DNA from 4 places in the Rhizobium sp. NLR16a genome. Region 2 is predicted to be linked to each of the others. Evidence: predicted binding sites of a transcription regulator. Region 2 holds the regulator's gene; each other region holds the start of a gene.

Region 1 (7,438 bases), on a different replicon from region 2:
ACCACTCCGTCATCGTCGACGAGTTCGGCACGCCGCAGGCTTTCGCCAAGAATGTCGAGCTGGAATATCAGCGCAACGGCGAGCGCTACCGCTTCCTGAAGTGGGGCCAGCAGGCATTCAAGAATTTCCGCGTCGTTCCTCCGGGCACCGGCATCTGTCACCAGGTCAATCTCGAATATCTCGGCCAGACCGTCTGGACCAAGGAAGAGGACGGCGAGACGATCGCCTATCCCGATACCTGCGTCGGCACCGACAGCCACACGACGATGATCAATGGTCTCGGCGTTCTCGGCTGGGGTGTGGGCGGTATCGAGGCTGAAGCCGCCATGCTCGGCCAGCCGGTTTCGATGCTCCTGCCTGAAGTCATCGGCTTCAAGCTGACCGGCAAGCTCAAGGAAGGCGTCACCGCGACCGACCTCGTTCTGACCGTCGTGCAGATGCTGCGCAAGAAGGGCGTCGTTTCCAAGTTCGTCGAATTCTTCGGCCCCGGCATGGACAACATGCCGCTCGCTGACCGCGCGACAATCGGCAACATGGGTCCGGAATACGGCGCCACCTGCGGCTTCTTCCCGGTTGACGGCGAAACCATCAACTACCTCACCATGTCCGGCCGCACGCATGACCGCATCGCCCTCGTCGAAGCCTATTCGAAGGCCCAGGGCATGTGGCGCGAAGGCGACGGTTCCGACCTCGTCTTCACCGACACGCTGGAACTCGACCTCGGCGACGTCGTGCCGTCGATGGCCGGCCCGAAGCGTCCGGAAGGCCGCATCGCGCTTGAAAACATCGCTTCCGGCTTTGCCGGCTCGATGGATGCCGACTACAAGAAGCCCGGCCAGCTTGCCAACCGCTATGCGGTCGAAGGCACCGATTTCGATCTCGGCCACGGCGACGTCGCGATTGCCGCCATCACCTCCTGCACCAACACCTCCAACCCGTCGGTGCTGATCGCGGCCGGCCTTCTCGCCCGCAACGCCGTTGCCAAGGGACTGAAGACCAAGCCGTGGGTCAAGACCTCGCTGGCTCCGGGATCGCAGGTGGTCGGTGAATATCTCGCCAAGTCAGGTCTGCAGGCCGATCTCGACAAGCTCGGCTTCAATCTCGTCGGCTTCGGCTGCACCACCTGCATCGGCAATTCCGGCCCGCTGCCGGCGCCGATCTCGAAGACGATCAACGACAAGGGTCTGATCGTTTCCGGCGTGCTCTCCGGCAACCGCAACTTCGAAGGCCGCATCTCGCCCGACGTCCAAGCGAACTATCTTGCTTCGCCACCGCTTGTCGTCGCCTATGCTCTCGCCGGCACGGTGCAGAAGGACCTGACCAAGGAGCCGATCGGCGAAGACCAGAACGGCAAGCCCGTCTACCTCAAGGATATCTGGCCGACCTCGCACGAGGTGCAGGAGTTCATCCAGAAATACGTCACCCGCGAACTCTACGAAAGCAAATATGCCGATGTCTTCAAGGGCGACATCAACTGGCAGGCGGTTCAGGTTCCGCCGGGCCAGACCTATGCCTGGGACGACAACTCGACCTATGTCCAGAACCCACCCTACTTCGTCGGCATGGGCAAGAAGGGCACCGGCGTTGCCGACATCAAGGGCGCCCGCGTCCTCGGCCTGTTCGGTGACAAGATCACCACCGACCACATCTCTCCGGCCGGCTCGATCAAGGCGGCATCGCCGGCCGGCGCCTACCTCATCGGCCATGACGTCGCGGTTGCCGACTTCAACCAGTACGGCACGCGGCGCGGCAACCATGAGGTGATGATGCGCGGCACCTTTGCCAATATCCGCATCCGCAACCATATGCTCGGCCCGAACGGCAAGGAAGGCGGCTACACCATCCACTACCCGTCGAAGGAAGAGACTTCGATCTACGACGCCGCCATGCAGTACAAGGCAGAAGGCGTTCCGCTCGTCATCTTCGCCGGTGTCGAATACGGCAACGGCTCCTCGCGCGACTGGGCTGCCAAGGGCACCAACCTGCTCGGCGTCAAGGCTGTCATCGCCCAGAGCTTCGAGCGCATCCATCGCTCGAACCTGGTCGGCATGGGCGTCATCCCCTTCGTCTTCGAAGAGGGCACGACCTGGCAGAGCCTCGGCCTCAAGGGTGATGAGCTCGTCACCATCGAGGGGCTGGACAAGATCAAGCCGCGCGAGAGGAAGATCGCCAAGATTACCTATGGCGACGGCACTGTGAAGGAAGTTCCGCTGCTGTCGCGTGTCGATACGCTCGACGAGGTGATCTACCTCAACAATGGCGGCATTCTGCAGACGGTCCTGCGTGATCTCGCTGCCTGATTTTCAGGGCATGATGCCGAAAAGTGTGAGCGGTTTTCGGACGACATCATGCTCTTCTTCTTTGATGTAGATCCGGATTCAGATTTTAGGCCGGTCGGCCTAAAATCACCCGGGTCTAGGAGAGTGGATTGATAATGGCCGCCGGAGAGCGTTTCCGGCGGCTTTTCTTTGCTGCAAGAGTCTTTGCCGGAGGCTCACGATGATTTGTTTCAGCTGCGTTCCGGCCGAGCTACGGTCTCACCCGTTCGTGATTTTTCGTTTGGACCCGGAAGGATTATTCGTACGTTCATATCTCAGAGCCTTCGGTTCCAAACGCCGCCGGCGCTGAAAAAGAGGTGCAGGTGAATGTCCCCCCGTTTCTTGATTCCGCTGATCGTCGGCGTTGCTCTTGCAGGCTCGCTGCAGGCCGAAGACGGCAAGCCCAAAGGCGTCGTCGAGCTTTTCACGTCGCAGGGCTGCTCCTCCTGTCCTCCCGCTGATGCCGCCTTTCGCAAGCTGGTGAATCAGGGCGATGTCATCGCGCTCGCCTATCACATCGACTACTGGAATTATCTCGGCTGGGCCGATACGCTGAGCTCGAAGGAAAATACCGAGCGGCAGTACGGCTATGCCAGGACGATGGGTCGCAGCAACGTCTATACGCCGCAGGCGATCGTCAATGGCCGTGGCCATTTGGCCGGCGCCGATCTCACCGGCATCAACAGCAAGATCGACACCTACAGCAGCGAAGGCAACGGGCTGACCATCCCCGTCAGCGCGGCAATGCGCGGCGACGAGCTGGAGATCAAAATCGGCGCAGGGCAGGGAAAGGCCAATGTCGTGATGGTCTATTTCGACAAGGAAAAGACGATCGACGTCGAAAAAGGCGAAAACAGCGGCAAGAAGATCTCCTATCTGCACAGCGTCACCAATGTCGAAACCGTAGGCATGTGGGACGGCAAGGCGACCAGTCTGACGCTGCCGGCGAGCGTCCTGCAGCGGCCGCAGCTCGAGGGCTGCGCGATTCTGCTGCAGTCGGCAACGGCCGACGGCGATCCAGCAGCGATTCTCGGGGCGACCGTGGTGATGGCGGGAAAAAATATCTGATATTTCATCCGATTACGGGTGAAATGCCGGGCGGCCCGGCCGAGCGTATTCGGGGCTGGGGTTAAGGTCGATACGCTCCGCCGGGCCCTTTGGCGCGCTGGCGCCAAACCGGGATGCATAAATCCCCTGCAAATGAGGCGCTGTTTTGACTGAAATGCGGCGCTGGGGAGAAAGCACTGCTTCGTCCCCAGCGAAAGGTGCCTGGACGTGCGGCGCTGCGGTAGGCCGAATGTGAGGGGCCGCGCTCTTGCAATTTGCGGCGGCTCGGGCAAACTGTCACTCTCCTGTCACAAGCGGAGGCCTTGGAGACCTGATGACAGATCAGCCGGATTTGCGACACGGCGAAAGCCGCTCCGTCGACAATAGTTCCTCGGTCGTCGTCGATCTCAGGGAGTACAAGCAAAGCAAGGACCCGCTTCCGGTGACCTTCCACCGGCGCGAGCTGGACGCGATCCTCTGGATCTACGGCCGCATGGTCGGCGAGGGGGAATGGCGCGATTATGCCATCGACCATCTGAAGGACAGAGCAGTCTTTTCCGTCTTCAAGCGCTCCGGCGAGATGCCGCTCTTCCGGATCGAAAAGAACCCGAAGCTTGCCGCCAAGCAGGGCGCCTATTCTGTCATCAACGTCAACGGCATGATCCTGAAGCGCGGGCACGAGCTGAATCAGGTCCTCAAGGTGTTCGACAAGGCCTTGAAGCTTGTCGATAAATAATTCTCATCAGCCCGCAAACAGCGTACCGGGATAAATGGAGGGATCCGGATCGGTCCTCATGCCCTCGCCGAGGCTGCGCTGCATGAGCATCGTGTCCAGCCAGCGGCCGTGCTTGTAGCCGGTACCCTTCATCAGTCCGACCTCCACAAAACCTGCCTTCAGATGAAGCGCGATCGAGGCCGGGCTCGCGCCGCCGATGACGGCTACCATCTGACGAAAGCCAAGCCCGGTGCAGCGGTCGATCAGCTCGGCGATCAGTGCCTTGCCGATGCCGCGGCCGCGGGCTTCGGGTGCCAGGTAGATCGAATCCTCCACCATCCAGCGATAGGCAGGGCGGGTGCGGAAGGCCGACGCATAAGCGTAGCCCAGGAGTTTCCCGTCAGCATCGGTTGCGGCGATATAGGGATATTGCTGGCTGACGATCGCGGAAAACCGCTGGGCCATTTCGGCCTCGGAGGGCGGCGCAATCTCGTAGCTTGCAACGCCATTGAGGACCGAGTCGCGATAGATCTCCGTAATGGCGGTGATGTCGGTTTGGGAGGCGTCGCGCAGGAGGAAGGACATCGGGCGGCAGGTCCGTCGGAAGGAGCAGGCTCCTCTAAAACCACCCCTGAGAAACCGGTGCAACAAAAAAGGCGGCCGAAGCCGCCTTTTCGATCTATCAATGCGCCTGTTATCTGCGGTTACCCATGAACTGCAGCAGGAACATGAACAGGTTGAGGAAGTCGAGGTATAGCGTCAGTGCGCCCATGATCGCCTTGCGACCGGCGACAGCGACGTCATCCGCTTCATAGTAGAGTTCCTTGATCCGCTGCGTGTCGTAGGCGGTGAGACCTGCGAAGATCAGCACGCCGATCACCGAGATCGCGAACTGCAGCGCGGATGAAGCCAGGAAGATGTTGACGAGCGAGGCGATGATCAGGCCGAAGAGACCCATGATCAGGAACGAACCCATCGCCGACAGGTCACGCTTCGCCGTATAGCCGTAAAGAGACAGCGCGCCGAAGGAGGCGGCGGTGACGAAGAAGGTCTGAACGACGCTCTGGCCTGTATAGACCAGGAAGACCGACGAGAGCGACAGCCCTACCAAGGCGGCGTAGATCCAGAAGGTGGTCTGGGCGGCGGACACGCTCATCTGATGAATGCGGAAGCTCAGGAAGAAGACGACCGCAAGGGGGGCAAGGATCACGACCCAGCGCAACGGCGACTGGAACAGAAGCGCGCCAAACTGGGTGAGCTGGCCGTCCTGGACCGCGAAGTTGAATCCGAGATATGCTGCCACGCCGGTGATCGCCAGGCCCAGCGCCATCAGATTGTAGACCTTGAGCATATATGCGCGCAGGCCTTGATCAATCATCTCGCCGGTCTGGACGCGGCTTTGATAGTTACGAAGATCAGCCATAGTTTCCTCTTACAAGCTCCGAAGGAGATACGGTGTCGGGGTTTTCGACCCGGGCGCCGCTGCGGAGCTCCAGCATGCCTGCAGACAATATGAGGCTTTCGCCCTTTGCAAACAAGGGGCTTGCAAAGGCGCGGCCGGTTAAATCGCCGTAACGTGAAGTCGTGTCGACCGTGCTATCCGTCTAAAGCTCACGCAGCACCGGTGCGGCCTTCTGCCCGAGGATGCGCCAGGTGCCGATGAGGCCGATGCCGACGGTGAGCACGAGCGCGGTGACGAGCGTCAGTCCCGCCACATCGGGCAGGAAGGCAGACGGCAGTCGCATGATGCGGGCGACGATGAACCAGGCGGCGATACCGCCGGCAAAGAGTGCGAAGATCGCGGTGGCCAGCCCGAGGATCAGATATTCGTAGCTGAAGGCGCGAATCAGCATAGCGCGCGTGGCGCCGAGCGTCTTCAGCACCACCGCGTCGTGAGTGCGCGCCCTGTTGCCGGCGGCGAGCGCCCCGGCAAGGACAAGAATAGAGGCGACGAGCGCCACCGATGCGGCGGCGCGGATCGCTGTCGAAAGCTGGGCGACGAGCTGGTTGACGATATCGATCGCATCCTTGACGCGCACGCTGGTGATCGTCGGATAGGTGTGGGTGACGGATTTCAGGATGGCAGCATCTTCGGCCGGTGTTGAGGAGGGATCGGTTAGCGTCGCCAGCCAGGCATGCGGGGCGCCGCGGAACGTGTTCGGCGAGAAGACCATGACGAAATTGATCGACAGCGATTCCCACTCGACACGGCGCAGATTGGCGATCTTTGCAGTGATGTTGCGGCCGAGCACGTTGACGGTGACGGTATCGCCGATCTTGAGGCCGAGTTCATGCGCTTCTTCCGAGGAGAAGGAGACGAGCGGCTCGCCGCTGTAATCCTTGTCCCACCAGCTGCCTTCGGCGAGCGCGGCATTTTCGGGCAGCGTGTCGGCGTAGGTGATGCCGCGATCGCCGTTCAGCACCCAGCGGCCGGCGGCCGGCACATTCATCTTGGTGACATCCTCACCATTGAAGGCGACGATCCGGCCGCGCAGCATCGGCACCTCCATCAGCTTGCCCCTTGGCGCTTGCGCCTGGACGAGATTGCGGAAGGCATCGACCTCGGCACTCTGGATATCGACGAAGAAGAAGTTGGGTGCCCCCTCGTTCATGCGGCCGGTCAGCTGCTGGCGCAGGTTGCCGTCGATCAAGGTCAGGGTCACCAGCAATGCCAGGCCGAGGCCGAGCGAGAGGACGACCGAGGGCGTCAGCGCTCCGGGGCGGTGGATGTTGCCAATCGCGAGCCTGAGCGCCGGCGAGTGAACGCGCGGGCTGCGGCGCGCGAGCCAGGCGATCAAGGCGGCGACGAGGCGCAGGACGACGAAGGCGAAGATGATTGCGCCGACGAAGACGACGGCGATAAAACGATCATAGGCGGTGAGGATGGCAAGGCTGGCAAGGGCCGCCATGAAGACGGCGGCAAGCAGGATATAAGGCCAGGACGGCAGCCGGCGGGCTTCGAAGCCCTGCTCTCGGAAGAGCGCCGTTGCCGGCACTTCGCGGGCATGACCAAGCGGCAGAATGGCGAAGGCGAGCGTCGTCAGGATGCCGAACAGCGTCGCGAGCAGCAGGGCGCCGGGATAGAGGGTCGGCGCGGTTGAGACCGGCAGGAATTGCGCCAGGAACTGTGCCGCAAAGATCGGCGACAGGGCGCCGATGACGAGGCCGGCCAAGATGCCGCCAAGGGCGATGATGGCGATCTGAAAGAGATAGATCAGAACGACGACGGCGGCTGGAGCGCCGAGGCATTTGAAGGTGGCGATGGTGGTGCGCTTGGAATCGAGGAAAGCACGCACGGCATTGGCGACGCCGACGCCGCCGACGATCAGCGCGGTGAGGCCGACCAGCGTCAGGAATT
Region 2 (7,438 bases):
CGTCGGCGCGCTGCTGATGACCGCCTCGCGCGCCATCGGCGAAACCATGATCGTCGTGCTGGCCGCAGGTGTTGCCGCCCGCATTCAGATCAACCCCTTCGAGCCGATGACCACGGTGACCGTCAAGATCGTCAATCAGCTGACAGGCGACCTCGAGTTCACCTCGCCGCAGACGCTGGTCGCCTTTGCGCTTGGCATCACGCTGTTCTGCATCACGCTTAGCCTCAACATCTATGCGCTCTACATCGTGCGCAAATATCGGGAGCAGTACGAATGACGAACATTGTTTCTCCCGCCGTCGGTGTCACCGTTTCCAAGGCGCCTGCCCGCCGTGACATCGGCATCAAGCGCCGCTATGCCGCCGAGCGCCGGTTCCAGGCCTACGGCATCGCCGCCATTGCCTTCGGCCTCATCTTTCTCTTCGTCCTGCTGTGGACGGTGATCGGCAAAGGCTACACCGCCTTCCAGCAGACGACGATCACCCTGCCGATCGAATTCGCCGAAAAGACGATCGATCCGAACGGCAAGCGGGCGACCGATCCTTCGGTGCTGATCGCCGCCAACTATCCGGTTCTGCTGCGCGACGCGATCGTCAAGCAGCTGAACATCAATGCATCGAGCCGTCCGGATGTGCGCGATGCAACCGCCATGCTCTCCAAGAGCGCGCCGATCCAGCTGCGCGATCTGGTCGTCGCCGATCCCTCGATCATCGGCAAGACGGTCAATGTCACCCTGCTCGCTGATGCCAATATTGACAGTGCCAACAAGGGCCAGATCGATCTTTCCGTCGATGAGAAGAACCGCAAGGTCAACGACAAGCAGGTCAACTGGATGAACCAGATGAAGGCGGGCGGCGTTCTCCAGAAGCAATTCAACAGCGGCCTCTTCGTCAACGGCAATTCCAGCCGCCCGGAGGCCGCCGGCCTCGGCGTTGCCCTCATCGGCTCGCTTTACTTGATGCTGATCGTGCTCGTTCTGTCGCTGCCGATCGGCGTCGCCGCCTCGATCTATCTCGAGGAGTTTGCGCCGAAGAACAGGCTGACGGACCTGATCGAGGTCAACATCAACAATCTCGCCGCCGTCCCGTCGATCGTCTACGGTCTGCTCGGCCTTTCCGTCTTCATCAACTTCATCGGCCTGCCGCGCTCGGCTTCGCTGGTCGGTGGCCTGGTGCTGACGCTGATGACCCTGCCGACGATCATCATCGCCACCCGCGCGGCTCTGCGCGCCGTGCCGCCTTCGATCCGCGCCGCAGCGCTCGGCCTCGGCGCCTCGAAGATGCAGATGGTGTTCCACCATGTCCTGCCGCTTGCCATGCCCGGCATCCTCACCGGCACGATCATCGGCCTGGCGCACGCGCTTGGCGAAACCGCGCCGCTGCTCTTGATCGGCATGGTCGCCTTCGTCGCCAATGCGCCCACGACACCGCTCGAGCCCTCGACGGCCTTGCCCGTGCAGGTCTATATGTGGGCGAACGAGGCCGAACGTGCCTTCGTGGAGCGTACTTCGGGTGCCATCATCGTCCTGCTCCTGTTCCTGATCGTCATGAACATGGGCGCCATCCTTTTGCGTCGTCGCTTCGAGCGCCGCTGGTAAACGGAGTTAAACATCATGAACATGCTGACGGAAGCTGCAGTTGAAAAGGCGCTGGATCAGAAGATGAGCAACGTCCCGTATAAAATGATTGGACAGGATGTCTCCGTATATTACGGCGAGAAGCGCGCGCTTTTCGACGTGAACCTGAACATCCGCGAAAACACCGTAACCGCCCTGATCGGCCCCTCGGGCTGCGGCAAGTCGACCTTCCTGCGAAGCCTCAACCGCATGAACGACACGATCGAAGGCTGCCGCGTCACCGGCAAGATCACGCTCGACAGCGACGACATCTATGATCCGGATATCGACGTGGTCGAACTTCGCGCCCGCGTCGGCATGGTTTTCCAGAAGCCGAACCCGTTCCCGAAGTCGATCTACGAAAACGTCTCCTACGGCCCGCGCATCCACGGTCTCGCCAAGTCGAAGGCCGATCTCGACCAGATCGTCGAGAGCAGCCTGCAGCGCGCCGGCCTGTGGAACGAGGTCAAGGACCGCGTGCACGAATCCGGCACCGGCCTCTCCGGCGGTCAGCAGCAGCGCCTGTGCATTGCCCGCGCCGTCGCCGTCAGCCCGGAGGTCATCCTGATGGACGAACCCTGCTCGGCCCTTGATCCGATTGCCACCGCCAAGGTCGAGGAGCTGATCCACGAGTTGCGCGAGAACTACACGATCGTCATCGTCACCCACTCCATGCAGCAGGCCGCGCGTGTTTCGCAGCGCACCGCCATGTTCCACCTCGGCAACCTCGTCGAGGAGAACGACACCGACAAGATGTTCACCAACCCCGACGATCCGCGCACCCAGGATTACATCATGGGTCGCTTCGGCTGATCCCGGCGACACGAAGCTTTCCGTTATTCGAGGACAAAGCCCATGGCATCGACACATATTTATTCCGCCTATGATGATGATCTGAAGTTCCTCTCCAGGCGGATTTCCGAAATGGGCGGCCTGGCCGAACAGATGGTCGCGGAATCCGTCCGGGCGCTGGTCAACGGCGATACGGCGCTGGCGCAGAAGGTCATTTCCGATGATGTGATCCTCGATCACACCGAACGCGAGATTGGCGACAAGGCGATCGTCACCATCGCCCGCCGTCAGCCGATGGCCGCGGACCTGCGCGAGATCATGGGTTCGATCCGCATCGCCGCCGATCTCGAACGCGTCGGCGACCTCGGCAAGAACACCGCCAAGCGCGTCATCGCCGTGCAGAGCACAGGCGTGCCGCGCAAGCTCGCCCGCGGCCTCGAGCACCTCTCCGAGCTGGCGCTCGTCCAGCTCAAGGAAGTGCTCGACGTCTATACGACACGCGCCGCCGACAAGGCGACCGCCATCCGCGAACGCGACAACGAGATCGACGCGATGTACACCTCGCTGTTCCGCGAGCTCTTGACCTACATGATGGAAGATCCGCGCAACATCACGAGCTGCACGCATCTGCTCTTTTGCGCCAAGAACATCGAGCGCATCGGCGACCATGCCACCAACATCGCCGAGACGATTTACTACATGGCGACGGGCGCCCAGCCGGAAGGCGATCGTCCGAAGGATGACAGTGCCAACACCGTCGGCGCCGCGACGGAATAATGGTTCCGAACGAGCCGCCCGGGTCAGCCGCCCGGACCAGTCACTTGCGTGCGCGCCCGTTCGGGGCGCGCAAAGAGGTCGCAGCCAATTTCTGAATTTGCGCAGGACGCCTGCTTAAATCGTCCCGGTTTAAGGCTTGTGCGCGAGGAGACGGACACGCATGATCCCGAGAGTGGCAGTTGTTGAAGACGAGGAAGCGCTGAGCGTGCTTCTTCGCTATAATCTTGAGGCGGAAGGCTTTGAGGTCGATACCATCCTGCGCGGCGACGAGGCCGAGATCAGGCTTCAGGAGCGCACGCCCGACCTTCTCATCCTCGACTGGATGCTGCCCGGCGTCTCCGGCATCGAACTCTGCCGGCGCCTGCGCATGCGGCCGGAAACCGAGCGGCTGCCGATCATCATGCTGACGGCGCGCGGCGAGGAGAGCGAGCGTGTGCGCGGACTGTCCACCGGCGCCGACGATTACGTCGTCAAGCCCTTCTCGACCCCCGAGCTCGTCGCCCGCGTCAAGGCGATGCTGCGTCGGGCCCGTCCCGAGGTGCTGTCCTCGGTGCTGAAATGCGGCGATATCGAGCTCGACCGCGAAACCCATCGTGTCCACCGCAAGAGCCGCGAAGTCCGCCTCGGCCCGACCGAATTCCGGCTGCTGGAATTCCTGATGTCGTCGCCGGGCCGGGTCTTTTCCCGTTCGCAGCTGCTGGACGGCGTCTGGGGCCACGACATCTATGTCGACGAACGCACCGTCGACGTCCATGTCGGCCGCCTGCGCAAGGCGCTGAATTTCTCCAACATGCAGGACGTCATCCGCACCGTCCGCGGCGCCGGTTATTCGATGGAGGCCTGAAGGCTGAGGGAGTGTGGGGTTGGCGTTCCCGCCAAACGCACGGCAGTACGGCTTGTGAGGCCCGCCTTGTCGTCCATCGTCGCCGCTGCGGAGCCAGCGTCGTTGCGCCGGCGAGGCTTATGCGTCTCGGCACCACCTTTCCATCGCGCCTGCAAAGCCGACTTGTCCCGGCGCCACCTCCTCCGTCAAGCCCTGGCATGACGGAGTGTGGGGGTTGCTAAACGCAAAGGTCACTTCCCACTCGAATAAGAAACGGCGGCCCGTTTTTTATGTCTGGCTATACCGGTCCGCTCAGCTGACCCGCGCCGCCGCCCGGCGGCGTTCGTTGATCGGCTGATAGGCAAGCTTCTGATGATAGCTGCAATAGGGCGAATTGTCCGGGGATTCGCAGCCGCAGAAATGGAAATCTTCCTTGAGCGGATCGCCGACCGGCCACTTGCAGGTGCGTTCGGTGAGCTCCGTCAGGCCGAGGCGGCGGGAAATCGGCACCACCACGTTGCCCTTCGGCACATATTCCATTTCCTCGACTGTATCGATCTCGATCTCTTCCTTCAGCAGGGTTGCGCCCTGCTGGCGGGTCACGGTGCGGGTGGCGATCCGGGAGGCGTAGTTCGGCGCGCGCGGCGCGGATGTCTGGCGCTTCGGCGTGCGCGCCGCGGTGGCCGTGCCGCCGGCCTTGGCGCGGCCGGGAAGGCTGAGCCTGTGCACCTTGCCGATAACGGCGTTTCGGCTGACCCCGCCAAGCTGCGCAGCAATCTGGCTGGCGCTCAGTCCTTCGGCCCAAAGCTTCTTGAGTTTCTCGACCCGCTCGTCTGTCCAGTTCATGCCCTGTCTCCACCTTTTGCGTTGGTGATGGCAGAATCCCTCACCGTTGTCCCGGAAGCCTCCGAAACAAGAAACGCTTGATCAATTTTGGTGACTAGTTCCGCCGCATGCAGTCTAGTAATTGAACTTTAACCTAGTGTGAGGCTGACTCCGTGACAAGAGTCGCGGGAATCCGGATGAATCGAATTTCAAGTTTTTCCCCAACTTGCTGCCTCTGCGTGTCATTTCTGCAATAATGCCTGTTGAAGGCCGAAAGTGCCCCTGTACAAGCTTGCGGCATACGCTAAGGCCGCAGTTTTGTTGACATTGCAGCGCGAAAAGGAAATAGTACCGCTCGCCGCCGAAAGGCGGCATTTTTGATTTTTCGGACCTGGTTTTGTTAGCCGGAATCCGCGCATGACAACATTGAACGGGAGACCCGCGATGGCTGAAGCCGCGCCGCTTTACGACACCTATTCTCGTGCCCCGCTGCGGTTCGAGCGAGGCGAGGGCGTATGGCTGATCGCCGAGAGCGGCGAGCGTTATCTCGATTTCGGCGCCGGGGTCGCCGTCACCTCCGTCGGCCACGGCAACCCGCATGTGGTCGCGGCGCTGAAGGAGCAGGCCGACAAGGTCTGGCACCTCTCCAATATCTATGAAATTCCCGGCCAGGAGCGCCTGGCCAAACGCCTGACCGACGCCACCTTCGCCGACAAGGTGTTCTTCACCAATTCGGGCGCCGAGGCGCTCGAATGCGCCATCAAGACGGCGCGCCGCTATCAGTTTTCCAAGGGCCATCCCGAGAGGTTCCATATCATCACCTTCGAAGGCGCTTTCCACGGCCGCACGCTGGCGACGATCGCCGCCGGCGGCCAGGAGAAATATCTCGAAGGTTTCGGCCCCAAGGCGCCGGGTTTCGATCAGGTGCCGTTCGGCGACATCGATGCCGTGCGTGCCGCCATTACCGATGCGACGGCCGCAATCCTGATCGAGCCGGTGCAGGGCGAGGGCGGCGTGCGTGCCGCCACCAGCGAATTCATGAAGGCGCTGCGCCGGATCTGCGACGAAAATGGCCTGCTGCTGATCCTCGACGAGGTGCAGACGGGCGTCGGCCGTACCGGCAAGCTGTTTGCCCATGAATGGTCCGGCATCACGCCTGATATCATGGCCGTCGCCAAGGGCATCGGCGGCGGTTTCCCGCTCGGCGCCTGCCTTGCAACCGCCGAGGCCGCTTCCGGCATGAAGGCCGGCACGCATGGTTCGACCTATGGCGGCAATCCGCTGGCCATGGCGGTCGGCAGCGCCGTGCTCGACGTCATCCTCGCCGATGGCTTCCTTGAGCATGTGCGCGACGTCGCGCTCGTCTTCCGCCAGGGACTGGCCTCGCTCAAGGATCGTTATCCCGATGTGATCGAGGATATCCGAGGCGAAGGGCTTCTTCTCGGCGTCAAGGCTGCGGTTCCCTCGGCCGAATTGCTGCAGGCGATCCGCGCCGCGCATCTGCTCGGCGTGCCGGCCGGCGACAACGTCATCCGCCTTCTTCCGCCGCTGGTGGTCACTGCCGAGGAAGCCCGCGAAGGGCTTGTGCGCCTCGAGCGCGCCGCCGAGAGCATCCGCGCCGCCAAGATCAAGAAGACGGCTTGAAGGGATCGCCGCCTTCGGGCGCACGACAGGTAAGAACATGGCTCCTAAACATTTCCTCGATCTTTCGGCCGTCACATCGGCCGACCTCAGAACCATCATGAACGACGCGCTCGCCCGCAAGCAGGCCTTCAAGGCCGGCAAGGGCGACAAGCCGCTCGCCGGCAAGATGCTGGCGATGATCTTCGAGAAGCCGTCGACGCGCACCCGCGTCTCTTTCGACGTGGGCATGCGCCAGCTCGGCGGCGAAACGCTGTTCCTCTCCGGCACCGAAATGCAGCTCGGCCGCGCCGAGACGATCGGCGACACCGCCAAGGTGCTGTCGCGTTATGTCGATGCGATCATGATCCGCACCACCGAGCACTCGCGCCTGCTGGAGCTTGCCGAACATGCGACCGTGCCTGTCATCAACGCGCTGACGGACGATACCCATCCCTGCCAGATCATGGCCGATATCATGACCTTCGAGGAGCATCGCGGCCCGATCAAGGGCAAGACCATCGCCTGGACCGGCGACGGCAACAATGTGCTGCATTCGCTGGTCGAAGGGGCGGCGCGCTTCGGCTACCGCATGAACATGGCCGTCCCCCTTGGTTCGGAGCCCAAGGATCACTATCTGAACTGGGCCCGCAATGAGGGCGCCGAAATCATGCTCTGCCATGATGCCGACCGTGCGGTCGAAGGCGTCGATTGCGTGGTGACCGATACCTGGGTCTCCATGAATCAGGAACATCGGGCCCGGGGTCACAACGTCTTCCAGCCTTATCAGGTCAATGCGGCCTTGATGGCCAAGGCCGGCAGCGATGCATTGTTCATGCATTGCCTGCCCGCGCATCGCGGTGAGGAAGTGACGGACGAGGTGATCGACGGCCCGCAATCCGTGGTCTTCGATGAAGCGGAAAACCGTCTTCATGCGCAGAAATCGATTCTTGCTTGGTGCCTGGGCGCGATCTGAACCATAATCGG
Region 3 (7,438 bases), 350 kb from region 2:
CATGAGCGTCTCTGCCGGCGCCAATGTCGGTGAACGGCTGATGGCGATCGGCGACCGGCACTATGGCAAGATCCGCTCCACCGCCATCGACTGGCTCGAACGCGTCGAGATCGATGCCGATCGCATCGACGATCAGCCGCGCGCCTTTTCCGGCGGCATGCGCCAGCGCCTGCAGATCGCCCGCAACCTCGTCACCGGTCCGCGTCTGGTCTTCATGGACGAGCCGACCGGCGGCCTCGATGTTTCGGTGCAGGCGCGCCTGCTCGATCTGGTGCGAGGCCTCGTCAACGATCTTGGCCTCTCGGCCATCATCGTCACCCACGATCTCGCCGTCGCCCGCCTGCTCTCGCACCGCATGATGGTGATGAAGGACGGCTACGTCATCGAACAGGGCCTCACCGACCGCGTGCTCGACGATCCCAGAGAGCCTTACACGCAGCTGCTCGTCTCCTCGATCCTGCAGGTCTGAGCTAGAAACCAGGAAAACCATATCATGCCAACGCCCCTCGTCGTTTCCGAAGTCTCGAAGAGCTTCACCATGCACCTGCGCGACGGCATCAGGCTGCCCGTCGTCTCCGACGTCGCCTTCTCCGTGTCGTCAGGCGAATGCGTCGTTCTCGGCGGCCCCTCAGGCATCGGCAAGAGCTCGCTGCTCAAGATGATCTACGGCAATTATGCCGTCGACACCGGCCAGATCCTCGTCCGCCACGACGGGCGGATCGTCGACCTCGCCGCCGCCGATCCGCGCACCGTGCTCAATGTTCGCCGCGATACGCTCGGCTATGTCAGCCAATTCCTGCGCACCGTACCGCGCGTGGCGGCAATCGACGTGGTGGCCGAGCCGCTCGTGGCGCGCGGCGAAGAAATCGTCGTTGCACGCGAAAAGGCAGGCGCCCTGCTTGCCAGGCTCAACCTGCCGGAGGCGCTTTGGCAACTTCCGCCCGCCACCTTTTCCGGCGGCGAGCAGCAGCGCGTCAACATCGCCCGCGGCTTCATCACCGAGCATACGATCCTGCTTCTCGATGAACCAACAGCCTCGCTGGATGCGAAAAACCGCGCCGTCGTCGTCGGCATGATCGCAGAGAAGAAGAAGGCGGGCGTCGCCCTTCTCGGCATCTTCCATGACGAGGAAGTGCGCGAGGCCGTCGCCGACCGCATCCTCGACGTCCAGCAGTTCTCGCCGAGGATGATTGCCGCATGAGCCGCAAGCTTGGTATCGAGCCCGCCATCCACGAAACGGCCGAGGTCAGCGATTCCACCTTCGGGCGCTATACGGAGGTCTCCGAACGCTGCCGCATCAGCGAGGCGACCTTCGGAGACTATTCCTACATCATGCAGGACGGCGCCGTCTGGTGCGCAACGATCGGCAAGTTCGTCAATATCGCCGCCGCCGTGCGCATCAACGCCACCAACCACCCGACCTGGCGCGCGACTCTGCATCATTTCACCTATCGCGCCGCCAATTACTGGCCGGACGCCGATATGGAGACGGATTTCTTCGCCTGGTGGCGCTCGAACCGGGTGACGATCGGCCACGACGTCTGGATCGGCCATGGCGCGACCATCCTGCCCGGCGTCAACGTCGGCAATGGCGCCGTCATCGGGGCCGGCGCGGTCGTATCGAAGGACGTTGCATCATACACGATCGTCGGCGGTGTGCCGGCGAAGCTGATCCGCGAACGTTTCCCGAAAGAGATCGGCGAACGCATGGACAGGCTTTCCTGGTGGGATTGGCAACACGACCGGTTGCGCCTGGCCTTGCAGGATTTCCGCAACCTTAGCGCGGAAGATTTTCTGGCCCGCTACGAATGCTAGACGCCACCGCCGAGACACGGAGATTTGTGACACCTCTTACACAAATATGACATTGGAGGTTCATGAAGCGGGACTAATGCGATGCTGACCAGGGCCTGGAGTGCAAGGGAAGAGCATGATGTTCGAGCTGAAGGATGTCACCCGCCGTTTCGGAAACAAGCTCGCCGTCGATGCCGTGACGCTCACCGTTGCCCAGGGCCAGATGGTTGGCATCATCGGCCGCTCCGGCGCCGGCAAGTCGACGCTGCTGCGCATGATCAATCGGCTGCAGGAACCGAGCTCCGGCTCCATTCATTTCGCCGGCGTCGAGGTCTCCGGGCTTCGCGGTCAGGCATTGCGCAACTGGCAGCGCGACTGTGCGATGATCTTTCAGCAGTTCAACCTGGTGCCGCGCCTCGATGTTCTCACAAATGTCATGCTCGGCCGCCTCAATCACCGCTCGACGCTTCTGAGCCTTCTCAACATCTTCACCCGGGAAGAACGCGTTCATGCGATCGCCGCACTGGAGCGCCTCGGCATCGAGCAGACGGCGCTGCAGCCGGCCGGCACGCTTTCCGGCGGCCAGCAGCAGCGCGTGGCGATCGCCCGGGCGCTGATGCAGAACCCGAGGATGGTACTCGCCGACGAGCCTATCGCCTCGCTCGACCCGCTGAACGCCAAGATCGTCATGGATGCGCTGCGCGACATCAACGAGCGCGAGGGCATCACCGTCATCACAAATCTGCATACGCTCGACACTGCCCGCAACTATTGTGAGCGCATCGTCGGCATGGCCGGCGGCCGCGTCGTCTTTGACGGCAAGCCCTCGGAGCTGACGGCCGAAGCCGTGAAGGCAATCTACGGAACGGACAAGGATGGCGCCGGCATCGACGAAACCATGACGTCGACATCCATCAATATCGCTGCCGAGCGGGCAGACAATCCATCCGCCGGCGCCCAACCGCTGGCATTGGCCGGTCTCTGAGCGGGACGGCCGCGATCGAACGCCCGCGTCAAGGGCACATTCTTCGTAACGGGAAGGCCGGAACACCGGTCGATAGGAGAGAACGCATGTTGAAGAAAGCACTCTTTGCGGCAACGGCGCTGTTCGCGCTCGCCGGCGCCGCCAATGCCGCAGACCTCAAGGAATTCCGCATCGGCATCCTTGGCGGCGAAAACGAAACCGATCGCCTGCGCAATTATGCCTGCCTTGCGGACCATCTGAAGCAGGAGTTCGGCTTCGAGAAGGTCTCGCTCTTCCCGGCCGCCGATTATGACGGCGTTATCCAGGGTCTGCTCGGCGGCACGCTCGACTTCGCCGAACTCGGCGCTTCCGGCTACGCCTCCGTCTACCTCAAGGATTCGAAGGCCGTTACGCCGATCCTGACGACGCAGCAGAAAGATGGTTCGACGGGTTATTACTCGATCGGCCTTGCACTGAAGTCCTCCGGTATCAAGACCATCAAGGACGCCAAAGGCAAGAAGCTCGGCTACGCCGATCCGGACTCCACCTCCGGTTACCTCGTTCCGCTGACGCAGATCCCGAAGGACACCGGCATGCCGAATGACAAGTTCTTTGCCTCGACCCAGTTCAACGGCGGGCATGAAAACAACCTGCTTGCCGCCTATGACGGCAAGGTCGACGTCGCAGTCGATGACTCGTCGGGCATCGGCGATTTCAAGGACGGCTACACCTCCGGCACCTTCCGCAAGGAAGTCGACAAGGGCGCCGTGGACCCGAACAAGCTCGTTGAAGTCTGGCGTTCGCCGCTGATCCCGAACGGCCCGCTCGTCGTGCGCAACGCCCTCGGCCAAGAGTGGCAGACGAAGCTCGCAGCCTTCTTCACGGCCCTGCCGGAAAAGGATCACAAGTGCTTCTCGGCTGTCGAAGGCGGCGACTACAAGGGCTATGCCCCGGTCAAGCACGACTTCTACAATGCTGTCGTCGAGGTTCGCAAGGCGGCCATCGGCGGCTGATCGCCTTTCCAATGCGGGGCGGCCGGCAACGGCCGCCCTTTGTTTGTTACCGCGCGGAGCGTCCATGACCATTGCCGAAACACAGCCGCACGTGCAGAGCACGCAGGAGATCGCCACCGCCTGGGATCGGATGGTCGCGAAGCGCCGCTTTTATACCGTCCTTGGCTTGGTCATCCTCGTTGCGGCATTCGTCAGCTCCGTCCGGTTCGCCGATGAGAGCAATGCCGGCCATTTCTTCGAGCGTCTGCCGCATCTTTTCGACTTCCTGAGCTGGCTCATTCCCAAGGATTGGAACGATGTCTGGCGCGCGCTGTTCGACATAGCCAGCGTCAACGACAGAGGCGGCGAGGAATTCAACTTCGACAAGGGCCGCGTCTACGTCTGGGGTGCCTTCTACATTCCGGAATATTTCGAGCTGATGATCGTCACGATCAACGTAGCGCTCATCTCGACCATCATCGCCTTCATCTTTGCGGTTCCCTTGAGCTTCTTTGCCGCGCGCAATCTCACGAATTCATGGCCGCTGCGCATCGTCACCAAGCGGCTGATGGAGTTCCTGCGCGCTTTCCCCGAGATTGTCATTGCCGGCCTGTTTTCGGCGATCCTGTCGATCGGGCCGGTCGCCGCCATCATAGCCATCACCCTGCACACGATCGGCGCGCTCGGCAAACTCTTCTACGAAGTCGCCGAAAACATCGACATGAAGCCGCATGAGGGGATGAAGGCCGTCGGCGCCAACTGGTGGGAGCGCGTGCGCTTCGCCGCCCTGCCACAGGTGCTGCCGAATTTCACCTCCTATGCGCTCTTACGCCTGGAGATCAACGTGCGCGCCTCGACCATCATCGGGGCCGTCGGCGGCGGCGGCATCGGCGAGGAGCTGAAGCTTTCGATCTCGCGCGGCTTCGGCGCCAAGACGATGGCGCTCGTTCTGCTGCTCTTCGTGACGATCGTCGCCGTCGACCAGTTCTCCGCATGGCTGCGTCGCCGTCTCGTCGGCGAGCACGCTTTCCTTCTGCAACATTGAGGCCGCCATGACGGTGATTGACGCAAACCGCATGCATGAGATCGAAGCGCGCTATCCGGAATATTTCCACCGATCGTTCCGCCAGCGTTTCGGCGGGTTGATGATCCTCATTGCGACGCTGCTCTACGGGCTCTATGCCGTCTGGTTCTTCGACCTGCCCAAGCTCTTCGCCGAGGCCCATTGGGAACGCGTCGGCATCTATCTCAGCCAATGGGTGAGCTACGATGTCCAGCCGGACCTCCGCATCCAGGACGACGGCTCGATCGAGGTGCGTTATCCCCGCTTCTCACCGCTCGGCGATCATCCGCACCCGGACTGGGTGGTCAACAATCCCGACGGCAGCATCACCGTTTCCATCAGCGGCATCAGCCGCAGCGTCACCGTCTCAAAGAGCGAAACGATCGTGACCGCGCACGGCGTCAGCGTCCCCGTCGACGTATCGAGCGGCGCGCCTGAGGTGGTCGGGCCGGTGCCGAGCTGGATGACTGTTTATGACGACAACGTGCTTGCGGATCTCGGCTTTGCCGGCGACGTCAGTATTTCCGTCGATCGCGTGAAGGTCCGCAAACGCTTCCTCGGCTGGGCGAATTTCATCTTCGACACGCAATCCTCCTTCTTCGACAAACCGGTCGGCGAAGTCATCGGCCTCGTTGTTTCCGGCCCGCGCATCAAGCCCGACCAAACCAACCTATCGCTCGCCTTCGAGGATATCTGGAACAACAGCGAATGGCAGCATGGCGACGTCTGGACCAAGCTTTTCCAGACGATCGTCATGGCCTTTCTCGGAACGCTGCTCGGCGTGCTTGCCGCCTTCCCCCTCGCCTTCCTGGCAGCGCGCAACATCACGCCGAACCGCCTCCTGAACCAGATCCTGAAACGCTTCTTCGATTTCCTGCGCTCGGTCGACATGCTGATCTGGGCGCTGTTCCTGACGCGCGCCTTCGGCCCCGGGCCGCTCGCCGGCAGCGGCGCGATCTTCCTCACCGAGACCGGCACGCTCGGCAAGCTTTATTCCGAGGGGCTCGAGAATATCGACAACAAGCCGCGGGAAGGCATCAAATCAACCGGCGCCCAAACGGTGCTCGTCCATCGTTACGGCATCATGCCGCAGATCGTTCCGGTTATCGTCAGCCAGACGCTCTACCAGTGGGAATCGAACGTGCGCGGCGCGACCATCATCGGCGCTGTCGGCGCGGGCGGCATCGGCCTCAAACTCTGGGAGGCGATGCGCACCAACGCCAACTGGGAAAACGTCGCCTATATGGTCATTCTGATCTTGATCGTCGTCTTCCTGTTTGACGCCGCCTCGAACGTCCTGCGCCACCGGCTGATGGGCACGAAGACGCACTGACCGTTCGACGAGGGGCGACGGCGACGCTGCCGCCATCATCATTCTGTCACGGAAATCTTTTAGCCGGGAGCCTGCTTGCGGTTCGCCGCCAAATCACTGCACATTGCGCTCCCCGTTTCGACGATCCCCAGGATAAAAGCCTTGCGCTACGCTCTCTATTTCTCGCCGCCGAAGGATGATCCCCTGACCGGCGCGGCTTCGCTCTGGCTCGGCCGCGATGCTTTCACCGGCAAAACCTATCCTGCACCCGAACATGAGACACTCAGTGCGGCAGAGCAGTTCGAGCTGACCGCCGACCCACGCCGCTACGGCTTTCACGCGACGATCAAGGCGCCGTTTTCGCTTGCCGCTTCCGTCACCGAACGGGATCTCATCACCTTTGCCGAGGATTTCGCGGCGCGCACCCCGGCCTTCAAGATTCCTGAACTCGTGCTCGGCCAGCTTGGCCGTTTTTTTGCACTGGTTCCCGGTTCTCTTTACCAACCTCTTCAGGATTTCGCCGGAAAGGTGGTAAAATCCTTCGAACCGTTCCGCGCTACGCTTTCCGAGACTGATATCGCGCGACGCAACCCGGAGAAGCTCAGCGACAGCCAGCGCGCCAATCTGCAACGCTGGGGCTATCCTTACGTCATGGAGGATTTCGGGTTCCACATGACTCTGAGCGGCCAGGTGCCGGAGACACGCGCGGAGGTGATGAAAACGGTCCTGGCGGAGCGTTTTGCCGGTTTTACCGGCCGGCCGCTTTCGATTTCCGGCCTCGCCGTCTTCATCGAGGAGACGCGCGGCGCCCCGTTCAAAGTTCATTCCTGGCTGCCGCTTTCCGGCGCCAAAAGCTGAAAGACCTGACGATATGAGCAAAGAGACCGTCTTTTCCAACGCCCGCATCGTTCTCGAGGAGGACGTCCTTTCAGGATCGATCCTCATCCGCGACGGCAAGATCGTCGATATCTCCGAAGGCAATTCGGTAGCCGGCGAAGATTTCGAGGGCGACTACGTCATTCCCGGCCTTGTCGAGCTGCATACTGACCATCTCGAAGGCCATTATCAGCCACGTCCGGGCATCCGCTGGCACAAGACGGCTGCCGTCCAGGCGCATGACGCCCAGATCGTCACATCGGGCATCACCACGGTCTTCGACTGCCTGCGCATGGGCGCGGACGAGGACGGCGGCTTCGAACATGGCGAGATGCGCGAGATGGCCGACGCCATCCAATCGGCGGAGAAGGAAGGCAGGCTGCGCGCGGAGCACCTCCTGCACCTGCGCTGCGAGGTCTCGGCCGACAACGTGCTCG
Region 4 (7,438 bases), 750 kb from region 2:
TGATGCCGAAATGCTTGTAGACGTCCTTGACCGGGCCGGACGCGCCAAAGCCCTTCATGCCGATGAAGCTGCCTTCCGGTCCGATAAAGGCGTCCCAGCCTTCGCGGACGGCGGCTTCGACGGCGATCTTGACCGGCGAGTTGCCGAGCACGTCCCTGCGGTAGGCCTCCGGCTGCTCGAAGAACAGTTCGGTGCAGGGCACCGATACGACACGCACCGAAACGCCCCTGGCTTCCAGAGTTGCGCGGGCGGCAACGGCGATTTCGACCTCGGAGCCCGAAGCGAAGATCGTCACCCTGGCATCGGCATTGCCGGAGAGCGTATAGGCGCCGAGTTCGCAGAGGTTCTTCGCATTATACTCGGTGCGGACGGTGGTCAGGTTCTGGCGGGTGAGAGCCAGGGCAGACGGACGATTTGTACTCTTCATGGCGATCTGCCAGCATTCCGCCGTTTCGACGGCGTCGGCCGGGCGGAAGACCTGCAGGTTCGGGACGGCGCGCAGGCCGGCGATCTGCTCGACCGGTTGATGTGTCGGGCCATCTTCGCCAACGCCGATCGAATCATGCGTCAGGACGTGGATGACACGAATGCCCATCAGAGCCGAGAGGCGGATCGGCGGGCGGCAATAATCCGAGAAGATCATGAAGCCGCCGCCATAGGGGATGAGGCCGCCGTGCAGCGAGATGCCGTTCATGGCAGACGCCATGCCGTGCTCTCGGATGCCCCAGTGCATGTAGCGGCCCTTGAAATCCGTCGGGGTGATGGAGATCATCTGGCTGGTCTTGGTATTGTTCGACGGGGTCAGGTCGGCAGAGCCGCCGAGCGTTTCCGGCACGAAACCGTTGATTATTTCGAGTGCGTCTTCGGATGCCTTGCGTGTCGCAACCGTCGGCTTGGTCTCGGCGAGCTTCTTCTTGTAATCATCGATCGCCTTGTCGAAGCCTTCAGGCAGATCGCCTGAAAAACGCCGAGTGAACTCGGCCTTGGCAGCAGACTTGGCAAGGGTTTCCTCCCAGGCTCTGACGATATCTTCGGAGCGGGTGCCGGCTGCGCGCCATGCATCGAGAATATCCGAGGGAACGACGAAGGGCTCGTAATCCCAGTTCAGCGCCTTACGGGTGGCGGCGATCTCGTCGGCGCCGAGCGGGCTGCCGTGAACCTTGTGGCTGCCGGCCTTGTTCGGGGCGCCGAAGCCGATCACCGTCTTGCAGGCGATGAAGGTCGGGCGATCAGACTTGTGGGCGGCTTCGATCGCATCGGCGATGGCGGCCTGATCGTGGCCATCGATCTCAATCGTGTTCCAGTGAACGGCCTTGAAGCGGGCAATCTGATCCGTCGAATCCGACAGCGAAACGGCGCCGTCGATGGTGATCGAGTTGTTATCCCAGAAAAGGATCAGCTTGTTGAGCTTCAGGTGGCCGGCAAGGGCGATGGCTTCATGGCTGATGCCTTCCATCAGGCAGCCGTCGCCATTGATGACATAGGTGTAGTGGTCCTGGAGGTCCGCACCGAATTCCTCGCGCAGCTTGCGTTCGGCGATCGCCATGCCGACCGCATTGGCGATACCCTGACCTAGCGGGCCGGTGGTGGTCTCGATGCCGGTTGCGTGGCCGTATTCAGGGTGGCCGGCGGTCTTGGAGCCGACCTGACGGAACTGCTTCAGGTCCTCGATCGTCATATCGGGATAACCGGTCAGATACAGCAGCGAATAGAGCAGCATCGAGCCATGGCCGGCCGACAGCACGAAGCGGTCGCGGTTCGGCCAATGCGGCTTCTTGGGGTCGAAGCGCAGATATTTGGTGAACAGGACCGTCGCCACGTCAGCCATGCCCATCGGCATACCAGGGTGGCCGGAATTCGCCTTTTCAACGGCGTCCATGGCGAGGAAACGGATCGCGTTCGCCATCCGGTCGTTTTGTTGGAGAGAGGTCATAGCTTTTCTGCAAGCTCCGGGTGTCGGGGGATGGCCTCGAGCCTCCAAGACCATCGAGTGAAAGCGGCTGACACATAGCAGTTGGGGCTGGCGAGTCAATAAATGGCGGGGCAAATCCCAGCGGCCTGCGGCAATTTTTTGACATTTGATCGCTTGACTATACAAAAGACCAAACTGGCGCGGCGGGCCTGTCCAAAACGTTCATCCACAGATAGGCAGGCTGCCGGGTGACGGGATTTATTGACGGGCCGTTGGCGAGCTGCATATCCTCTTGAAATCACAAGATCGGCAGATGTGGCCGATTCGCAGGTCCTGCACGGGAATCGGAAAGGCATGATGCCCACAGGCAAAACCATGGAAGCAGCGCTCGACGAATTGAGACAGGCGATTTCGAGCCTCGAAAACGCCGTCGACATGCGTGTCGAGCGGCAGCGCGAGCAGGGGGAGATCGAGGGCGAGGTGCGACGTGTGCATGCCGACCGCTCCCGTCTGGCCCAGGAGCTCGACCAGGCCGAATTTCGCGCCAACCGGCTGGAAGAGGTCAATCGTGAGGTATCGCGGCGGCTGGTGACGGCCATGGAGACGATCCGCGCGGTTCTGGACCGCTGATGAGAGAGAATTTGATATGGCGCAGGTGACGGTAACGATCGACGGCAAGGCCTATCGCATGGCCTGCGAGGAGGGGCAGGAGGATCATCTGACCGATCTCGCCACGCGTTTCGACCGCTATGTCGGCCATCTCAAGGGCCAGTTCGGAGAGATCGGCGATCTCAGGATCACCGTCATGGCCGGCATCATGATCATGGACGAGATTGCCGAGCTGACGCGCCGCATCGCCGGGCTGGAAACCGAGCTCGAGTCGCTGCGCGGCAACCGCGACACCGTGCTTGCCGCGACCGCCCGCACCGAGGAAACGTTGGCGGCAGCGCTCGGCGAGGTTTCGAGCCGTATTCGCGGCATCACCGACAAGCTGAATGGCCGGGCCGCACCCGAACTCAATTGATGTCAATTAAATAAAAACGGCTGGCCGTCGCCACTGGCGCGTCGATGCAAACGGCCTTATATATCGCGATGCGGTCTGCGCCTCTCGACAGGAACCACAATCCCTGGGGCCATACTCGATCCAAAGGGAGCTGTCCCTGTCCGGGCTCGTGGGCCTGGACACACGGTGCCCACCTACGTTTGTAGGCGCCCAGGATCGTAAACATCCATCGGTCGTCGTGGATCGCACCTTTTCCTTTCATCGTTGAAGACGAAGCCGGGTGTATAGGGCGAACGCGGCTTGCGCGTCCGCCCCTCGTGGCGCGCAGTTACTTCTTCAAGCCGGGAAGCGTCACCTGGAAGACCTGGAACATGGTGTCGACATCGGCGCCGCCGTCAGCCTTATAGGCTGCGCCAACCTGGAAGCCATCCTGCGTCAAGAAGTCGTTGTCGTTGGCGACGAACAGGAAGTAATCGTCCGGCAGCTTCGTGTCGAGGACACTTGCCAGACCCATCGCTTCCCATTTTTCCGATAGATCGTTCCTGTCGTTCGGCGCACCGTTGTGCAGGCCGAAGCGGCCAAGCTCGGCCTCGTCGTTGAGGTCGATGAACGGTGTCAGCGTAGCCGGTGTGAGCGACGGGTCGAGGACACCTTTCGGTGCAGCCGCCTTGCCGGCGTCGAAATCGCTGCCGGCGATATCGGTTGCGGCGGATAGGTCGACGATGTCGATCTTGCGATACAGAGACGTGTCGCCCTTCACGCCCTGGCCGTTGCCGCTGTCACGGGCAAGCATCAGGAAGGTCTTGTCGGAAAGGGCGACGATCTCGCTCTCGGCGGCGATCGTCGTCTTGCCCTTAGCGTCCTTGAAGATCGGCAGCGGCACGACATATTCGTGCACCAGCTTCAGATGATCGGGATCGGCGGCGTCATAGATCATGGCGCGGGTATTCTGGCGGGTCGAGCCGGAATCGCCGCCGTCCTGGCGGGCCGCCGACTGCAGTACGGCAACGATAAACTTGCCGTCGGGCGTCATTGCCATGCCTTCGAGGCCCTGGTTATTCTGGCGGCCGGTTTCGGGGTCCTTCGGATCGGGAGCGGACCCGCCGGGACCGGGATTGTTTGAAGCGAAGCTCAGCGCGCCCTTGCGCATCGGCAGAAGCGCCTTGGGCGGCTGGGTGGCTGAAAGCAAGTGGCCATCGGCGGAGAAGCGATAGATATAGGGGCCGTATTCGTCGCTGACGAACATAGTGCCGTCGGCCATGCGGATGATCGCCTCATCGTCGAGGGCGATCTTGCCGTTCGCCGCCTGCGGCAGCGGCGGGAAGTTGCCGGCAGCGGCGCGGACGCCGGATTCCGGGTCGAGACCGGTCGTGTCCGCGCCCTTGTCGTCAACAAAGAGCATGGACTCGACGAGTTTCGCCTCGACGCCCGATTGCTCATTGCCGGCCTCGGGGGTCGCGCCTGGCGCTGTCGGGGTCAGAATGATCGAAAGGGTGTTCAGGCGCGGGCGGTAGTCGACAGTGCCGGCGGCATTGTAACCGCGGTCGGGCAGCAGGTAGAGCGTGCCCCTATAGCTGGCGCCATCCCGAGTCCAGGCGGCGGGGTCGATCGCCATCCCGGAGCCGGAGCCGAAGGTTTCACCGAATTTGTCGCGCTGGTTGGCCGGAATGCGGCCGACGCCGACCAGGCCCTTATTGACGAAAGTGGCGGAATTCTCCGACCTTGCCAAGGCGGGAATGGCGGCGGATGCTGCGAAAACTGCGGCGAACAGCCGCGATGCATATGATCTGACGTTCTTCATGAAATAGCCTCTCGGTCAAAAGCGTTCCTGCAACGGTTCCCGCCCGCAAGCTGGACACCGTTTCGAATGACATTCCTCGGCTTTGGGATCGATTCCTCAGAACCGAACACACCCGGATTTCGCCCCTATCCCGGCTAAACGTCTAGGATGGGATCGTGATAACTGGATGACACCCTCGGAGCCTGCAATCAGCTCATTGCCTAATCGACCGGATAGGGTCCTTCGGCGAATACTTCCTCGTGGTAGCCCTTGGAGCCGACATCGATCGCCAACGGGCTTCGCCATTCGCGACACTCGCGCAGGCAATCGAGCACGAAGCGGAAATCATAGCGCGGCCGCCAGCCAAGTTCGCGCCTTGCGCGTTCGTTGACGTAGACGCGATCGAGCGTCGGGAACATTTTCCAGCCGCGTTCGGCGTAAAGCGTGTTTGCACCTGGAAACAGCCGCTCGACGACAGCAGGCGCATCACGCCTGAGCTCTGCGCGATCGCCCGGTAGAAAGGGCGTCGTGGCCGAGATGATATAGCGGCCGAAGCCGATTGCCGGCGCCTTTTCGAGCGCCAGAAAATGGGCGTCGACCACGTCGCTGATATCGACGCGGCGATGAAGCAGCTCGTTGGCCTGCGCATTTCCCGCCGAATAGCTGTTGCGAATCTCGGGATCATCATCACTTTCGGGAAAGAAGCGCGACGTCCTGAGGATGACGACAGGCAGGCGGGATTTGCGGGCGAAGAGTTCCGAAATTCCTTCGGCAGCGAGCTTTGTCACGCCGTAGATATTCTTCGCGACAGGAAGCACGTCCTCGGTGACCCACGCTGCGGGCTCGCCGGCCGCCGGCGTCAACGCCGCGCCGAAAGCGCTGGTGGTGCTGGTGAAGACGAAGCTTGCAACGCCCGCGGCAGTCGCCTCTTCGAGCAGGTTCAGCGTGCCGCCGACATTGGTGTCGAGGAAATCGCGATTGCCGTGGGTCGCCACATGCGGCTTGTGGAGCGTGGCGGCATGGATGACTTGGCTGATGCCCGACATCGCTCGCCTGATAAAGCCGCGGTCACCGATGGAGCCGACCATATCGGTAAAAGCCGAAGGCTTGATGTCGATGCCGCGCGCCCACCGGCTCTGAGCACTCAAGCTGCGCATCAGCGCCTCGCCGAGGTGGCCGGCGCTTCCCGTCACCAATATCGTCATCGCGTCGTCTCCTGACTGCGTTGGCGGCGGACGCTATAAAGACCGGTGTCGTGGGACAACGCATAAATTATGCATGGGCATGCAGGAAGGCTGCAGGCTCAGCGGATTGTGGTGACGAGGCGGCCAGCGGTGCCATCGGAAAGCCTGATCCGCTCCCAAGTGACGCGGCCCGGGGTAATCGGCAGGCGCACATTGCCGTTGGCGCCGGTATCGAAGGTCAACGATAGCAGCCTGTCCTCATGCCAGCCGCGCTCCTCCAGAGACAGTTCGGCGGCGGCGATCTCGGCGGAGGCGTAGGAAAAAAGAGAGCGGCCGAGAAAAGCGCCGAGCGGTGCACGCCATTCCGCCTGCCGCGGTCGGGAAGCAGACAGAAGCCGATGCGTGCTATCGCAGATCAGATGCACAGACCGGACGGAATCCTCGACCAGCCGCTTTAAGGCCGCATCGGCCGCAGCATGTTGCGGCGTGGCGAAAATCCGTTCCAGCTTGACGGCTTGGTTGGGCGAGGGATCAAGCTGGCCGCGCTCCCAGCGCGAAACGGTCGCCTGGTTGACGCCGAGGAGTTCCGCGAGGTGTTGCTGCTTCATGCTGCGCAGCAACCGCATGCGGCGTATGCCGGCTCCTGATATCGTCATTTGTCCTGAGCTCCCACGCTTCTTTTGCCAGGATAGGAGTTCGGCGGGCCGGAGGGCAAGCCGATCCTCACGCCGGTCATTGTTCCGGCTAGCCTTCGAGGTCGCTTCTCAGCCGATCAAGGATCGACAGGGCATGACCTGCATAGGCGCTGATCCAACGGTCGTAGATGTGTTTGATCGGCAGACTGTTCAGGTGGTTCCAGCGTTCGCGGCCCTCCTTTCTGGCGACGATCAGCCCCGCTTCCTCAAGCACCTTCAGATGCTGCATCACCGTGCAGCGGTCCATCCCGGAAAACATCTCGCAGAGCGCGCCCGTTGTGCGGGGGGCCTCCTTGAGCAGGTCGAGGATTTCGCGGCGGCGATGATGCGCCAGTGCCTTGAAGACAGGGTCGTCGGTTGATTCGCTTGACATGTTATATTTTTATAACATAATGGCCTCAGGCACAATGGAGAAGAGGAGAAGTGCAATGTCTCTCGGAATCCGCGTTTCCGGCCGGATCGGCCGTCCTGTTGCCGAAGTGTTCGATGCCGTCGTCAACCCGAAGAAACTCAGCAGCTATTTCACCACGATCGGCGGGGCGAGCGCCCCGCTCGTTCAAGGCACGACAGTAACCTGGTGGAAGGATGCGCCGGTCGAGGTTGTCGAGCTTGTGCCGGAAAGCCGCATCGTGCTTCGCTGGGACGGCGGCACTGCCGAGGACAAGACAAGGTATAAGACGCTGGTGGAAATGAATTTCAAGACGCTGGAGGATGGCGGCACGCTGGTGACGATTGCCGAGAACGGCTGGCGCGAGGACGAGGCCGGCCGGCGCGGCACCTATCTCAACTGCGAAGGCTGGACACAGATGCTTTGCAGCATGAAGGCCTTCGTCGAATACGGCATCAATCTGCGCGAGGGCATGT

The links. The regulator PhoB, encoded in region 2, activates phosphate uptake and scavenging genes when phosphate is short. The targets are predictions, from matches to a motif close to TGTCATNNANCTGTCAT.
Region 1: a site for PhoB is predicted at 3,661-3,677, ahead of J7U39_RS25685 (DUF2794 domain-containing protein). Genes of this name have one in related genera too.
Region 3: a site for PhoB is predicted at 6,180-6,196, ahead of J7U39_RS19185 (DUF1045 domain-containing protein). Genes of this name have one in related genera too.
Region 4: a site for PhoB is predicted at 4,872-4,888, ahead of J7U39_RS01300 (esterase-like activity of phytase family protein). Genes of this name have one in related genera too.

Annotation. Positions count from the first base shown of each region.
Region 1 covers NZ_CP072868.1:189,005-196,442, reverse strand. Annotated here, with positions in the region: gene acnA (aconitate hydratase AcnA) at 1-2,300, shown strand, start outside; gene J7U39_RS25690 (thioredoxin family protein) at 2,646-3,386, shown strand; gene J7U39_RS25685 (DUF2794 domain-containing protein) at 3,700-4,101, shown strand; gene J7U39_RS25680 (GNAT family N-acetyltransferase) at 4,108-4,665, opposite strand; gene J7U39_RS25675 (Bax inhibitor-1/YccA family protein) at 4,775-5,503, opposite strand; gene J7U39_RS25670 (ABC transporter permease) at 5,685-7,438, opposite strand, start outside.
Region 2 covers NZ_CP072865.1:3,594,867-3,602,304, reverse strand. Annotated here, with positions in the region: gene pstC (phosphate ABC transporter permease subunit PstC) at 1-277, shown strand, start outside; gene pstA (phosphate ABC transporter permease PstA) at 274-1,596, shown strand; gene pstB (phosphate ABC transporter ATP-binding protein PstB) at 1,612-2,427, shown strand; gene phoU (phosphate signaling complex protein PhoU) at 2,470-3,183, shown strand; gene phoB (phosphate regulon transcriptional regulator PhoB) at 3,344-4,027, shown strand; gene J7U39_RS17425 (GcrA family cell cycle regulator) at 4,319-4,852, opposite strand; gene J7U39_RS17420 (aspartate aminotransferase family protein) at 5,276-6,475, shown strand; gene argF (ornithine carbamoyltransferase) at 6,513-7,427, shown strand.
Region 3 covers NZ_CP072865.1:3,941,063-3,948,500, forward strand. Annotated here, with positions in the region: gene phnK (phosphonate C-P lyase system protein PhnK) at 1-469, shown strand, start outside; gene phnL (phosphonate C-P lyase system protein PhnL) at 494-1,201, shown strand; gene J7U39_RS19160 (DapH/DapD/GlmU-related protein) at 1,198-1,815, shown strand; gene phnC (phosphonate ABC transporter ATP-binding protein) at 1,934-2,779, shown strand; gene phnD (phosphonate ABC transporter substrate-binding protein) at 2,866-3,771, shown strand; gene phnE (phosphonate ABC transporter, permease protein PhnE) at 3,836-4,795, shown strand; gene phnE (phosphonate ABC transporter, permease protein PhnE) at 4,803-6,146, shown strand; gene J7U39_RS19185 (DUF1045 domain-containing protein) at 6,288-6,983, shown strand; gene J7U39_RS19190 (alpha-D-ribose 1-methylphosphonate 5-triphosphate diphosphatase) at 6,997-7,438, shown strand, end outside.
Region 4 covers NZ_CP072865.1:283,623-291,060, forward strand. Annotated here, with positions in the region: gene tkt (transketolase) at 1-1,933, opposite strand, end outside; gene J7U39_RS01285 (DUF4164 domain-containing protein) at 2,267-2,542, shown strand; gene J7U39_RS01290 (cell division protein ZapA) at 2,559-2,936, shown strand; RNA gene ssrS (6S RNA) at 3,006-3,164, shown strand; gene J7U39_RS01300 (esterase-like activity of phytase family protein) at 3,244-4,716, opposite strand; gene J7U39_RS01305 (NAD(P)-dependent oxidoreductase) at 4,917-5,900, opposite strand; gene J7U39_RS01310 (helix-turn-helix transcriptional regulator) at 5,999-6,535, opposite strand; gene J7U39_RS01315 (metalloregulator ArsR/SmtB family transcription factor) at 6,624-6,947, opposite strand; gene J7U39_RS01320 (SRPBCC domain-containing protein) at 7,003-7,438, shown strand, end outside.